One region of the Bovifimicola ammoniilytica genome, then DNA from elsewhere that is predicted to be linked to it. Evidence: predicted binding sites of a transcription regulator. Region 1 holds the regulator's gene; each other region holds the start of a gene.

Region 1 (4,610 bases):
ATTTTGTTACAATGTATGGCGGAGTACCTACAATGTACACAGTTGATTATAAAAACACAATTAATATAGAAGATTTAGAAAAATTCTTAGAGAAAAATCATGATTTCAAATATGCCACAGTAGTACATTGTGATACACCAAGTGGTATGTTAAATGACATTTCAAGAATTTGTCCTCTATTAAAGAAATACGGAATAATGACAGTAGTAGATTCGGTATCAGCAATGTTTGGTGAATATGTAAATGTTGATGAATTCCAGATTGATTTACTGTGTGGAGGCTCCCAGAAAGCAGTATCAGCACCTCCGGGACTTACATTTGTGGTAATAAGTGATGATGCTAAAAAGGCAATGCATAACAGAAAGACACCGATTGCAGCATTTTATGCTAATCTTACAATATTTGACGGATATTATGAAAAGAAATGGTTTCCTTATACAATGCCAATAAGTGATATATATGGATTAAGAGTAGCATTTGATAATATCAAGAATGATAGAGATATTTTAAAGAGACACGCACAGGTAGCTGATAAGGTAAGAACAACACTTAAGGAAGCTGGCTTTACATTTTATCAGAATTCAGGCTTCTCTAATACTGTAACAGTATTTAATGTGCCTGAGGGAATGACAGCAGATTATATATTAGAAGAAATGAAGAAAAGATATGGTATTATGCTTGCAGGTTCGTTTGGCGAATTCGAGGGAAAAGTAATAAGAATCGGACATATGGGTGAAAATGCTTATATGGATAAAGTAGATGAAGTACTTAAGGGAATTATGGAGATTTGTGGAAAACAGTAAGTAAATAGATGATTTAAAGCCGAGTTATTCAATAATTCGGCTTTTATTTACTTATCAGGAAATTTCGTTGAAATTGTCCTGTTAAGTAAATAACGCTCCGCGAGGATCGCATTGCGGCGGAGCGGAAAATGTTGCTATCGTAATCCGCCGCAGGCGGAGAATGTCGCAAGCGACATTCTTTATTATTGAAAATGTTCTGAAAGCTGGTAGACTTATTGAAAGATAAGTAATAATATAGGGTTTGGATAAGTAATTAATGTGAAAAAGAAAAAAATGACATAGAAATGAGGAAGAAATATGGCTTGGAATGATTTAGTAGAGTTATTAAAGGGGCATAAGACTTATTTACAGACACATAATTTCCCGGATCCTGATGCGATAGCGAGTGCATTTGGTATGCAGCAGTTCCTAAAGAAACATGATATTGAGACAACCTTATGCTATTGTGGAGCAATTGACAAGATATCGACAAAGAAGATGCTTACGGAATTCGGAATTGATATTAAGGAATATAATCAGATTACTGATATGCAGGAAGAGGATTATATAGTAACAATTGATGGACAGAAATATAATTCGAATTTCAATGATTTACCGGGTGATGAGGTAGCATGTATAGACCATCATCCAACCTTTATAGAATGTACTTATAGATATAAAGATATAAGAATAGCTGGTTCATGTGCAACATTAGTAACTGAATATTATGTAGAAAGTGGAACCCCAATGGACAGAAATGTTGCATCAGCGTTAATGTATGGGCTTAGAATGGATACAGCTTCACTTACAAGAGGTGTAACAGAATTAGATATAGAAATGTTTGGATATTTATATAAATATGCTGATAATGACAAGATAACCAAATTCTACATTAATAATATGGAAATGTCTGATTTAAAAGCATATGGTGCTGCAATTGAGAATATAAGTGTTATTAACGGAATTGGTTTTGCTTATATTCCATTTGATTGTAATGATGGGCTTATAGCCATGATTTCAGATTTCATCTTATCTCTAAATGAGGTGAATGTCTGTATAGTATATGCCGATAGAAATGGCGGATATAAGTTATCAGTACGAAGCGTTGATGAAAAGATACATTCGGGAAAGCTTACTGCAGAAGCATTGAAAGGAATCGGCGACGGCGGCGGACATTCATTTATGGCTGGCGGAGTTATATATAGTGACATAGATGAATATATGAAAGATAATATAGAAGCAGAAGTTCAAAAGAGATTTTTAAATGCAGTAAATAAAGGTTGTGAGAACGTAAGGTAAACGAAAAATAGTAAAAAATAATAAATATAAAAATTTTTTAAAATTAGTGTTGACAAATGAAAACTCAAGTGATATCTTATGGATATGAAGTAATTAGCACTCTAATCAAGTGAGTGCTAACAACAAACATCATAACACATGAAACGCATCATGAAAGGAACGGTGTACATGGAACTTGATGAAAGAAAACTAAAGATACTTAATGCAGTTATCAAAAGTTATCTTAATACCGGAGAGCCGGTTGGTTCAAGAACAATATCTAAAGAGACAGATTTGAATCTGAGTTCAGCAACTATTAGAAATGAAATGGCAGACTTAGAGGAGATGGGTTACATTGTCCAGCCACATACATCTTCGGGAAGAATTCCAACTGATGCAGGATATCGACTATATGTTGATAAACTTATGGAAGATAAGACAAATGAATTAGACATTAAAGAAAAAAATCTTAACGATATGAAAGATTTTCTTGATGAAAAAGTCGAAAAGGTTGAAGAATTACTACAGAATACGGCAAAACTTTTAGCTATGAATACTAATTATGCAACGATGATTACTACACCGGTTGCAAGAAATTCAAGAAAGTTAAAGTTTGTACAGTTGTCTTTAATTGAAGAAGATAAATTGTTGTGTGTAGTTGTAACTGAAGGTAACATAATTAAGAATAGGATTATTACTCTCAAGGAAAGCTTAGATAGTGAAACAATATTAAAACTTAATATTTTGTTTAACAGTAGTCTTAACGGATTGGCACTTGAAGAGATGAATATTGGTTTGATTTCTAAGATGACGGGAAGTGCACCGGAACATATGGAATTAGTAAGAGATATAATAGAGGCAATCGGTTTGGCTCTTGCTAATGAAGATGATCTCAAGATATATACAAGTGGTGCAACGAACATTTTTAAATATCCTGAACTTAGCGAAAGCAGTACAGCAAGTGAGATAATAAGTACATTTGAAGAAAAACAACTGCTCACAAGTCTTATAGATAAAGATGATAAGACAGATGATAAGAAAGAAATTCAGGTATACATTGGAAATGAGACTCCGGTACAGACTATGAAAGATTGTAGTGTAGTAACCGCAACTTACGAAATAGAAGATGGAGTCAGAGGAACAATCGGTATTATCGGTCCGAAGAGAATGGATTATGAAAAAGTAGTCGAAACTCTTAAGACTGTTAAAACACAATTAGATGAGAAATTTAAAAAGCAAAATGAATAGGAAAGGTGGTATATAATAAGTGACAGATAATAAAATAGATAAAGACAATACAGATAAAGGCAATACAGATAAAGCAGAGGAAGTGGTTGAAGAAACAACAGAAGATGTAACAGAAGAAGTTACAGATGATGTGACAAATGAAACTGAGAATTCTGGAGCAGAAGCTACAGAAAATGAATCAGCAGATGAAGATAACAACCAGAATTCAAAAGAGGGTGAAAAGAAAGGGCTCTTCAAGAAAGATAAGAAGAAAGATAAAAAAGATGAATTGATTGAAGAACTTACTGATAAATATAAGAGAACATTTGCAGAGTTTGATAACTTCCGTAAACGTTCAGAAAAAGAAAAATCAGCTATGTATGAAGTCGGAGCAAAAGATGTGATTGAAAAGATTTTACCAGTAGTTGATAACTTTGAAAGAGGTTTCAAAGCAGTTTCTGAAGAAGAATTAGCAACACCTTTTGCAGAGGGAATGGATAAGATTTACAAACAATTATTAAAGACATTAGAAGACCTTGGTGTTAAAGAAATTGAAGCCGAGGGCAATGAATTTGATCCTAGTCTTCACAACGCAGTAATGCATGTAGAAGATGAAACATTAGGTGAGAATATTGTAGCGGAGGTATTACAGAAAGGCTATATGTATAGAGATTCGGTAGTACGTCATAGTATGGTTAAGGTTGCAAACTAAACAGACAATTGCAAAATATAATGGTTTAGAGCTGCTTTAATAATAGCATAGCAGATACATTATCTGACAGGTATTTTGCAAATAATATATAGATTATTAAAGACATTAACACTATTTTAGAAAATTTATTATTTAGGAGGAATTAATTATGAGTAAAATTATAGGTATTGACTTAGGAACAACAAACTCATGTGTAGCAGTTATGGAAGGTGGTAAACCTACAGTTATTGCTAACCAGGAAGGACTTAGAACTACACCATCAGTTGTAGCATTTACAAAGACAGGAGAAAGACTTGTAGGTGATCCGGCAAAACGTCAGGCTGTTACAAACGCAGAAAAGACTATTTCTTCTATTAAAAGACATATGGGTACAGATTATAAGGTAACTATTGATGATAAGAAATATTCGCCACAGGAAATTTCAGCAATGATTCTTCAAAAATTAAAAGCTGATGCTGAAGGATATCTTGGAGAAAAGGTAAGCGAAGCAGTTATCACAGTTCCAGCATATTTCAATGATGCACAGAGACAGGCAACAAAAGATGCTGGTAAGATTGCAGGACTTGAAGTTAAGAGAATTATCAACGAGCCAACAGCAGCAGCTTTAGCAT
Region 2 (4,610 bases), on a different contig from region 1:
CGTTGTCATAAGCGAGCGTAAACATTTAGCAGAAAATATTGGTATTGCGTATGCACTTGGTATATTTATGCAGTTTATTAATAATAATCTGGTATTTAGTGAACTTGGAGAATCGGTATTCGTAGCAGTGACACTAGCAGTATTCGTGGTGCTGATTATGAAGTTAGAAGATTATATACCAGATGAAAATGTATTGTACATAAATGGAATGGGAAATATGAAGAGCCCTTTAATTGCAGGTGTAGCCTTGACACTTGCAGTTGTACTTATGAGCTGCATTTTCTCTACATTAAATATTTCCGTAACTTTAGTACACGCAGGCGGGAGCGTCGATATTGGACAATGGCCACGGCTTATTCTTGCTCTAAGCGGTCTGATGGCAGGCTTTATATATGATATTGGTGAACGAAAATATATGAATATTACAATGTATTGTGTAACGCTGTTGTCTACAATATGTGTCGTAGTTACTGAACTGGGAGGACCTTTCTTAGTTGGGTTAATACTTTTCTACATCTCGGCAGGGTTCTTTGTTGTGTTCTTTTCTACAGCATTTATAGAGTTGTCGGGGAATACGAAAGTCCCGAAACTTTTTGCGGGACTTGGGCGTGCTACTAATAATTTGTGCGCCATACTTACGGGAGCGTTGTCAGTTGCCCTGCTTAAGAACGACGTAATGCTAATTATAATCACAGCTTTATGCCTGTTTGCGTTGATAAGTATTGTTCTGTATATTTATTCAAATCAGTTTGAAAGAAAAACAGATACAGATGAAAAGGAAAAAGTGACTTATGAGGCAGATGAAGAAGAAAAATTCCGGACATTCTGTGAGAAATTCTCACTTACGCCAAGGGAAAGTGAAGTGCTGAAAACGCTGTTAATTTCTGATGAAAATGTACAGGATATAGCGGTTAAAATCTCAATGTCGAGAGCAGTGTTATACAGACATATAACCAATTTGAATAATAAAACTGATACGAAATCACGTATTGGTCTTATACAGTTTTATTATAATTGGAGAAAGAATGTATAAAATATGAGAAAGCAGGTGAGAAATATGGTTAAGACAAAGAAGAAAAAGTCATTAAAATTTAAGAATAAAATGGCATGGTTACTAGGCTTAGTTATGATATGTGTGTTTGGGACAATGCTATCAGGTGAAAATGTGCAAGGCGCAGATGTAAGATTAGTTAATCCTAAGACGGTAACAGTAAACATTAAGTCAGGACTGGAATTATTAGATACTTTTGGACCATACATTAAAGTTGATGATTGCGTGGTAACAGATAATATGGTTAATGTGGAAAAAGCTGATATGCATAAGATATCAATTCTTCCGCAGTTTGGATATTCCATTGAGGCTAAAATTAATGGAGATAAAGTAGATGGTGTGGAAGAAGATGGCTGGCAGGTCTACACCGTTGCAGAAGCAGATATGTATGATATCGAGATAAGTAAGGCGGGCAGCGGTGTCTATACGGTTACCTGGGCTTATGACGATACATTTGGTGAAGATGGTAAGGTTGCAAATGGAAGTGTCAGGATAATCTCAGCAATACTGCCTGATGGAAGCAACGGCATTGAAAATATAAATGACCAGAATGAAAAAGTTGGTCTGGTGGCAATTAAACCTGATAGTATGGTTACTGTAAAAATTAAGCCTGATTATGGTTATCAGTTTGTGGCAGGTTCATTAAACGGAAACACAATAACAGCAGGCAGCGAAGTCAGTACATTTACATTTATAATGCCTCGTACAAATCTTCATCTGAGTGCTTTATTTACTAAGACAAATGATATTATTAATACAGAGAGTTCGGATGTGAAGTCAGGAAGCATTTCTAATGGTGAAAATGTTGTGGATTCAGGCAATATCCGACTAGAAGTTAAGGATTTGTCAGAAAATGAGGCAGCTGTTTTAGAGGGTGATATAAAAGAAAATGTGGGAAATGACGTGGTAAGCGCATATCTTGACATGAATTTATACAGTGTTATTAATAAAGGAAACAAGACTGAAGCATGGGAAAATAAGTTAACAGAACTTACCAATAATCTGACAGTTACATTTAATCTTGCTGATGATTTAAAGGGCAAAGATGGCAGCTTTTATATAATTCGCGAGCATATGGAGGCTGACGGAAGCAAATCATTTGCTAAGATACCGGTTATCTATGATAAGGAAAACGGTACAATTTCATTTGACACGGATAAATTTTCGACATATGCACTTGTATATAGCACAGATGATAATAGCAGAAATGATTCTGATAATAATGATAATAATAGCAATGAAGTTATTGGTAAGAACGATAATAACAATTTAGAAGAGAAAGCAACAGATACAAAAACGTCAAATGCAAAAGCTCCAAAGACTGGTGATACTACGCAGGTTATGGAATTAGTAATAATAATGATTGCAGGAATTATTGTTGCTGTGTCCGCATTTAAAAATAGAATAAATGAATAAAAAGAATGTTCACAAAATGTTCACAAAAAAATAGCACTCACCTCTTGACATTGCTAATAATAAGTGTTATATTACACCTAGAACAAAGGAAAGGGATGCAAAAAAAGGATATGAAGTAAGTCCTATGAGCTCCCTGAACATCCCAGTTCCAGAGAAACATGGTAAACAAACATAGTATTTTAGAAAAGGAGAGATGACTTATGTTAATGCCTAGTATTTTTGGAGAAAATTTATTTGATGACTGGTTTGATGATTTCCCATTTTATAATGATAAAGATATGAGAAATGTGGATAAGAAATTATATGGTAAGAAAGCAGGAAGAATAATGAAAACCGATATTAAAGAGAATGATAACGGTTATGAATTAGAAATTGACTTACCTGGATTTACAAAAGATGAAGTTAAGGCTTCACTTGAAAATGGTTACCTGACAATTAGCGCAGCTAAAGGTCTTGACAAAGATGAAAAGGATAAAGAAACTGGACATTACATTCGTAGGGAACGTTATGCCGGAGCATGTGAGAGAAGCTTTTATGTTGGCAGTGAAGTAAAACAGGAAGACATTAAAGGTGAATTTAAACATGGTATCTTAAAACTCTTTGTTCCAAAGAAAGAGGCCAAAGAAGTTGAAGAAAACAAATATATTGCTATTGAAGGATAATCTTAGATAGAAGAATCTTATATAACCTGTTAAATATAGAAAAGAGGCGATAAGTTATGGCAGATAAGAATCCAAAACATCCACTTAAAAAGAAACAGGTCAAAAGTAAAGAAAAGAAAAAACATATCTATGAATAATAGATAATACAAAAGATAATAATAATTAACAAATAAGACCATTACACCTAATATAGTTAGTGTAATGGTCTTATTATTTTGTCTTATTTTAAAAATGTGGAATGATTATTCTGCAGAGATAACGCCTGCTGGACATCCGCCTTCACAAGCTCCGCAATCGATACATGTATCAGCATCGATAACGTATTTGTCTGCACCCTCAGAGATTGCTCCTACTGGACAGGCGCCAGCGCAAGCTCCACACATTAAACATCCGTCGTTAATTACGTGTGCCATAATTCTTCCTCCTTTAGAATATATAAGTAAATCGCAGATTTGTGTTCAAATCTTATTGCTATTTTAATACAAATAGAGGAACTATTCAAGTATTTTTACGTTCTAAATAAAGTGCAATTACAAAATAAAGTTGCATTAATAAATGCCGTGTAATATAATGTATGCGATGGCGAAAAAAGTGATAATTGTGCCATAAAGTCATTATTTGTTTAGCGATGTTAATACGAATAATGGCATAAAAACCGGAACATCGCAGAAATGAGGTAATTTATGTCAAAAGTTTCAAAAGATATGTTAATTGGTGAAATTGTTAGAATAGATGATGGAATTATTCCAATTCTCCTTAGTTCAGGAATGCATTGCATTGGTTGTCCTTCTGCACAGGGTGAAAGCCTTGAAGAAGCAGCAATGGTTCACGGATTAAATGCTGATGAATTAGTATCAGAGATTAATGATTATTTAGCAACAAAATAATCGGGTAAATATAAAATAAATTGAAAGCCTTGTATGGCAGAAAAATGTATCCTGTGAAATATATAAAATCAGGATACATTTTTTTGTTTGCTCAAATTTACGAAATTATTATATGATGTTTCGATATTCTTAGATTAGACTTTAGATTTGCGATAATTCCTGGATAGCGGTATCGGCTATGATTAATTCAGCATGCTCTAAAATGTGTTCTAACGTAGTCGGACTGTTAATAACCAGATTTCCGTATTCGCTTATCAAATCGCATATTCTATAAAAATATTCTTTATTATCCAAGGTATAGTATACAAAAAGATAATAGGAAGTGCCAAGTTTATATAATGAATTTTGGTCATGGTAAATTTTTATAAGCATATTTGAGAGTTCAATAATTTTATCAATATTTTCAAATTTGAAGATGATAGTGTATGCTGGTGTGACACCATAAGGTGCCTCGATAATAGCATTCTCAAATGTAGGCGAAGTATTTTTAGCTGAATCAAATAAATTAGGATTTTCCGGTGAATCTTTAGGAGAATTAGAAATCTGATTTGCAATATTATTAAAAAAGCTAAAAATATCTTCATGACCGGCAGA
Region 3 (4,610 bases), on a different contig from region 1:
TTCTGAATCAGTATCATCATCAGCCTTAAAACCTGTAGTATCAATTGATACATCGACATTAACTTTATAATCAGAAGCAGCTTCTTCTTTAGAATTATCTCTTGGAATAGAAACATATTCTCTGTCAGATGATTTTACATCATCCTCGTCTGTGTCAAAATCATCATCTTCTGTGTCATCATCGAAATCATCATCTTCATCATCAAAGTCAAGACTATCATCATCAAAATCATCTGATGAAGCCTTATATTTGTTATAAAGAGCAACTCCTCCTGCTGCGATAGCACCTGCAACAGCAGTAAATATCAGAGCTTTACCGAATTTTTTAGCCATATGTTCAATACTCCTTTCAAAAATTTATTATAATTCAGGCAGTTACGAAATTCATAATTATAGAAAAAATATATAATTATAAGTTTGTAAGCGGCCAATATTGATGTATATATTGTAATACGTTTAGCACAAAAAATAAAGGCTTAATAATAAAAAATTCAGAAATTTTATATTAAGTTTTATGTTACTTCTTGTTAAAAAAAAATTAAGATGATATTCTATTATATGATATATGGATCTTATTCAGAATGGAGAAATAGAAATGACAAAAGACAGAAAAATAGTATTTTTTGATATCGACGGTACGATATATATGTATAATAAAGGAATTCCTAAGGATACAATACAGGCAATAAAGCAATTAAGAGAGAATGGGCATATCGCAGTTATATGTACAGGACGAACCAAATCAATAGTATTTTCGGAGATATTGAACATCGGATTCGATGGAATTATAGCAGGTGCCGGCACTTATGCAGAATATAACGGTGAGGAAATATATCGTTATGTGCTTGATAAGGATTTACTTAATGAAACAGTAGATGCAATGAAGAAACACAATATAATGGCAATCGCAGAGGGAATTGAATGTGTATGCTTTGACCTTGAAAGAATGCCTGAAAAGTATAAATCAGTATATGACATATATATTAAGACACCAGGAAATCATATAGGTAACATTGAGAATATAGATGAAATATCAGCATCAAAGTTAAGTGGTGCAGCCATTAATGTAAGTGATATGAAGGATTTTAAAAAGGAATATGCAGATAGATTTACTCTTGTTAATCATGACGAAGATTATGTGGAAATGATTCCTAAGGGATATTCAAAGGCATATGGAATCGAAAAAATGATTAAATATTTAGATATTCCATGGGAGAATACTTATGCATTTGGTGACAGTATGAATGACTACGAGATGCTTAAATATGTTAATTATGGCGTGGCTATGGGGAATGCTTCGGAGAAATTAAAAAAAGAAATGAAGTATACAACCGAGGATTACGATAAAGGCGGCATAAAAAATGCATTAGAAAGGTTTGGATTAATCTAACGAGGTACAATTTTAATGAGAATAATAACTAAGGACAGGAATATAATATTAGAGGATGTCAAAGATTTCAATGTTTCACAGACATTAGAGTGTGGGCAGTGTTTTCACTTTGATAAAATTGCAGAAGACGAATATGGAGTGGTAAATGGCAGAAATCTTCTTCATATAAAGCAGGATAAAGACTGCATTACCTGTTTTGACATTGACGAAAGCACATTTGTAAAAAAATGGGTAAGATATTTTGATCTTGAAAGAGATTATGGAAGTATAAAAGAACATCTGATTATTGCTGATAACAGACTAAAAGAAGCCATTAATGTGAATTATGGTGTGAGAATACTTAATCAGGAATTCATAGAGACACTGATGTCGTTTATAATTTCACAGAATAAGCAGATTCCGCATATAAAGAAGATAGTTAGTGATATTTCTGAAAAATATGGTGAATATCTTGGAAACATAGGTGATAAGAAGTTCTATTCATTTCCGGATAAAAGAACATTGGAACATATTAGCGAAGACGACTACAGAGAATGTAAAACAGGCTTCAGGGCAGCATATTTGAAATCAGCAGCAGACAGAATCACTAGTGATGAGAAATTTACAGATGAAATACTAAGTAAAATGTCATACGGAGATGCTAAAAACGAGTTAATCAAGATAAAAGGTGTAGGCGAAAAGGTTGCAAACTGCGTGCTTTTATTCTCGTTAGGTTTCAGAAATGCATTTCCAGTTGACGTGTGGATTAAGCGAATAATGGAATCTATGTATTTTCATAAAGAGACACCTAATAATGAGATAATGAGCTTTGCAAAAGATAAATTCGGTGAATATGGTGGGTATGCACAGCAATATCTGTTCTATTATGCCAGAGAAAACGGACTCGGAAAATGATAAGTTTAGTAATTAAAAAACTTTTAAGGTTAAACCTATAAAATATATTAAAAAAATGAAAAAATAAGAAAATTAAAGAAAATTAAAGAAAATAAGAGATATACAAGAAAACAGAAAGAAATAGAAAAACTGTTAAACTTGCAGAATAGAGGTCTTAGACTTAATATAATAGGCAGAAATTAGCACTCAAGCATAAAGAGTGCTAATAACCACTAAGGAAATAAAAACATAATTATATAGTAGCAGAATGGAGGAATTATAATGAAATTAGTACCATTAAATGACAGAGTTGTATTAAAACAGTTAGTAGCTGAAGAAACTACAAAATCGGGTATCGTATTACCTGGTCAGGCAAAAGAAAAGCCACAGCAGGCAGAGGTTGTAGCAGTAGGACCTGGCGGAATGGTTGATGGTAAAGAAGTTAAAATGGAAGTTAAAGTTGGAGATAAAGTTATTTACTCTAAATATTCAGGAACAGAAGTTAAAATTGACGAAGAAGAATATATAATTGTTAGACAGAATGATATTCTTGCAATAGTAGAATAATAGGAGGAATCAGATTATGGCAAAGGAAATTAAATACGGAGCAGAAGCTCGTAAAGCATTAGAAGCAGGTGTTAACCAGTTAGCAGATACAGTAAAAGTTACACTTGGACCAAAAGGAAGAAACGTTGTACTTGATAAATCATTTGGTGCACCATTAATTACAAATGATGGTGTTACAATTGCAAAAGAAATTGAACTCGAAGATCCATTTGAAAATATGGGTGCACAGTTAGTTAAAGAAGTTGCAACAAAGACTAATGATGTAGCAGGTGATGGTACTACTACAGCTACAGTTCTTGCACAGGCAATGATTAATGAAGGTATGAAGAACCTTGCAGCAGGTGCTAATCCAATTATCTTAAGAAAAGGTATGAAGAAAGCGACAGAGGAAGCTGTTAAAGCTATTTCTAAGATGAGCAGCAAAGTTAATGGCAAAGACCAGATTGCTAAAGTCGCAGCTATTTCAGCAGGTGATGAAGAAGTAGGTAATATGGTTGCAGATGCTATGGAAAAAGTATCTAATGATGGTGTAATCACAATCGAAGAATCTAAGACTATGATGACAGAATTAGATTTAGTTGAAGGTATGCAGTTTGACCGTGGTTACATTTCAGCTTATATGGCAACAGATATGGATAAGATGGAAGCTGAACTTGACAATCCATATATTCTTATTACAGATAAGAAGATAACAAATATTCAGGACATTTTACCTATACTTGAGCAGATTGTACAGTCAGGTGCTAAATTATTAATTATCGCTGAAGATGTTGAAGGTGAAGCCCTTACAACATTAATTGTTAATAAATTAAGAGGTACATTCAATGTAGTAGCTGTTAAAGCTCCTGGATACGGTGACAGACGTAAAGAAATGCTTAAAGATATTGCTATATTAACAGGTGGTCAGGTAATTTCAGAAGAACTCGGCTTAGAACTTAAAGATACAACAATGGATATGCTTGGCAGAGCTAAATCTGTTAAAGTTCAGAAAGAGAATACAGTTATCGTTGATGGCGAAGGCAAGAAAGAAGATATTCAGGCAAGAGTTGCCCAGATTAGAACACAGATTGAAGAAACAACATCAGATTTCGATAGAGAGAAATTACAGGAGAGACTTGCTAAACTTGCAGGTGGTGTAGCTGTAATCAGAGTTGGTGCTGCAACAGAAACAGAGATGAAAGAAGGCAAACTCCGTATGGAAGATGCTTTAAATGCTACAAGAGCTGCTGTTGAAGAGGGTATTATCTCAGGTGGTGGTTCTGCATACATTCACGCATCTAAAGAAGTTGCTAAATTAGTTGCAACACTTGAAGGCGATGAAAAGACAGGTGCAAACATTATCCTTAAAGCACTTGAAGCTCCATTATATACAATAGCTAAGAACGCAGGACTTGAAGGCTCAGTTATCGTTAATAAAGTAAGAGAATCAGAAGTCGGAATGGGCTTTGATGCATTACATGAAGAATATGTAAGCATGGTTGATGCAGGTATCCTTGATCCTGCTAAGGTTACACGAAGTGCATTACAGAATGCCACAAGCGTTGCATCTACATTATTAACAACAGAATCAGTTGTTGCAAGTATTAAAGAAGATGCTCCTGCAATGCCAGCAGGTGGTGCAGGAATGGGTATGATGTAATACCTGAATTAAAAAGTAATTAAATTAATTTAAACTAGAAAATGCTTCACTCATATGCAAGTATGGGTGGAGCATTTTTATAGTATATGAGAAAAGTTTGAGATATTAAAATACTCAACTGTTGGAAAATAAGCTGCGATA

Evidence for each region. The regulator HrcA, encoded in region 1, represses chaperone genes, less so after heat shock. The targets are predictions, from matches to a motif close to TGTTAGCACTCNNNNNNNNNGAGTGCTAACA.
Region 2: a site for HrcA is predicted at 2,496-2,526, ahead of OCV48_RS10995 (Hsp20/alpha crystallin family protein). Genes of this name have one in related genera too.
Region 3: a site for HrcA is predicted at 2,462-2,492, ahead of OCV48_RS11680 (co-chaperone GroES). Genes of this name have one in related genera too.

Annotation. Positions count from the first base shown of each region.
Region 1 covers NZ_JAOQJN010000004.1:70,447-75,056, forward strand. Annotated here, with positions in the region: gene OCV48_RS06045 (pyridoxal-phosphate-dependent aminotransferase family protein) at 1-803, shown strand, start outside; gene OCV48_RS06050 (DHH family phosphoesterase) at 1,101-2,081, shown strand; gene hrcA (heat-inducible transcriptional repressor HrcA) at 2,250-3,308, shown strand; gene grpE (nucleotide exchange factor GrpE) at 3,328-3,999, shown strand; gene dnaK (molecular chaperone DnaK) at 4,148-4,610, shown strand, end outside.
Region 2 covers NZ_JAOQJN010000008.1:70,562-75,171, reverse strand. Annotated here, with positions in the region: gene OCV48_RS11005 (helix-turn-helix transcriptional regulator) at 1-1,033, shown strand, start outside; gene OCV48_RS11000 (hypothetical protein) at 1,058-2,467, shown strand; gene OCV48_RS10995 (Hsp20/alpha crystallin family protein) at 2,668-3,129, shown strand; gene OCV48_RS10990 (DUF362 domain-containing protein) at 3,372-3,542, opposite strand; gene OCV48_RS10985 (DUF1858 domain-containing protein) at 3,813-4,016, shown strand; gene OCV48_RS10980 (adaptor protein MecA) at 4,158-4,610, opposite strand, start outside.
Region 3 covers NZ_JAOQJN010000009.1:52,221-56,830, forward strand. Annotated here, with positions in the region: gene OCV48_RS11665 (hypothetical protein) at 1-333, opposite strand, end outside; gene OCV48_RS11670 (Cof-type HAD-IIB family hydrolase) at 596-1,390, shown strand; gene OCV48_RS11675 (DNA-3-methyladenine glycosylase family protein) at 1,406-2,284, shown strand; gene OCV48_RS11680 (co-chaperone GroES) at 2,546-2,830, shown strand; gene groL (chaperonin GroEL) at 2,847-4,469, shown strand.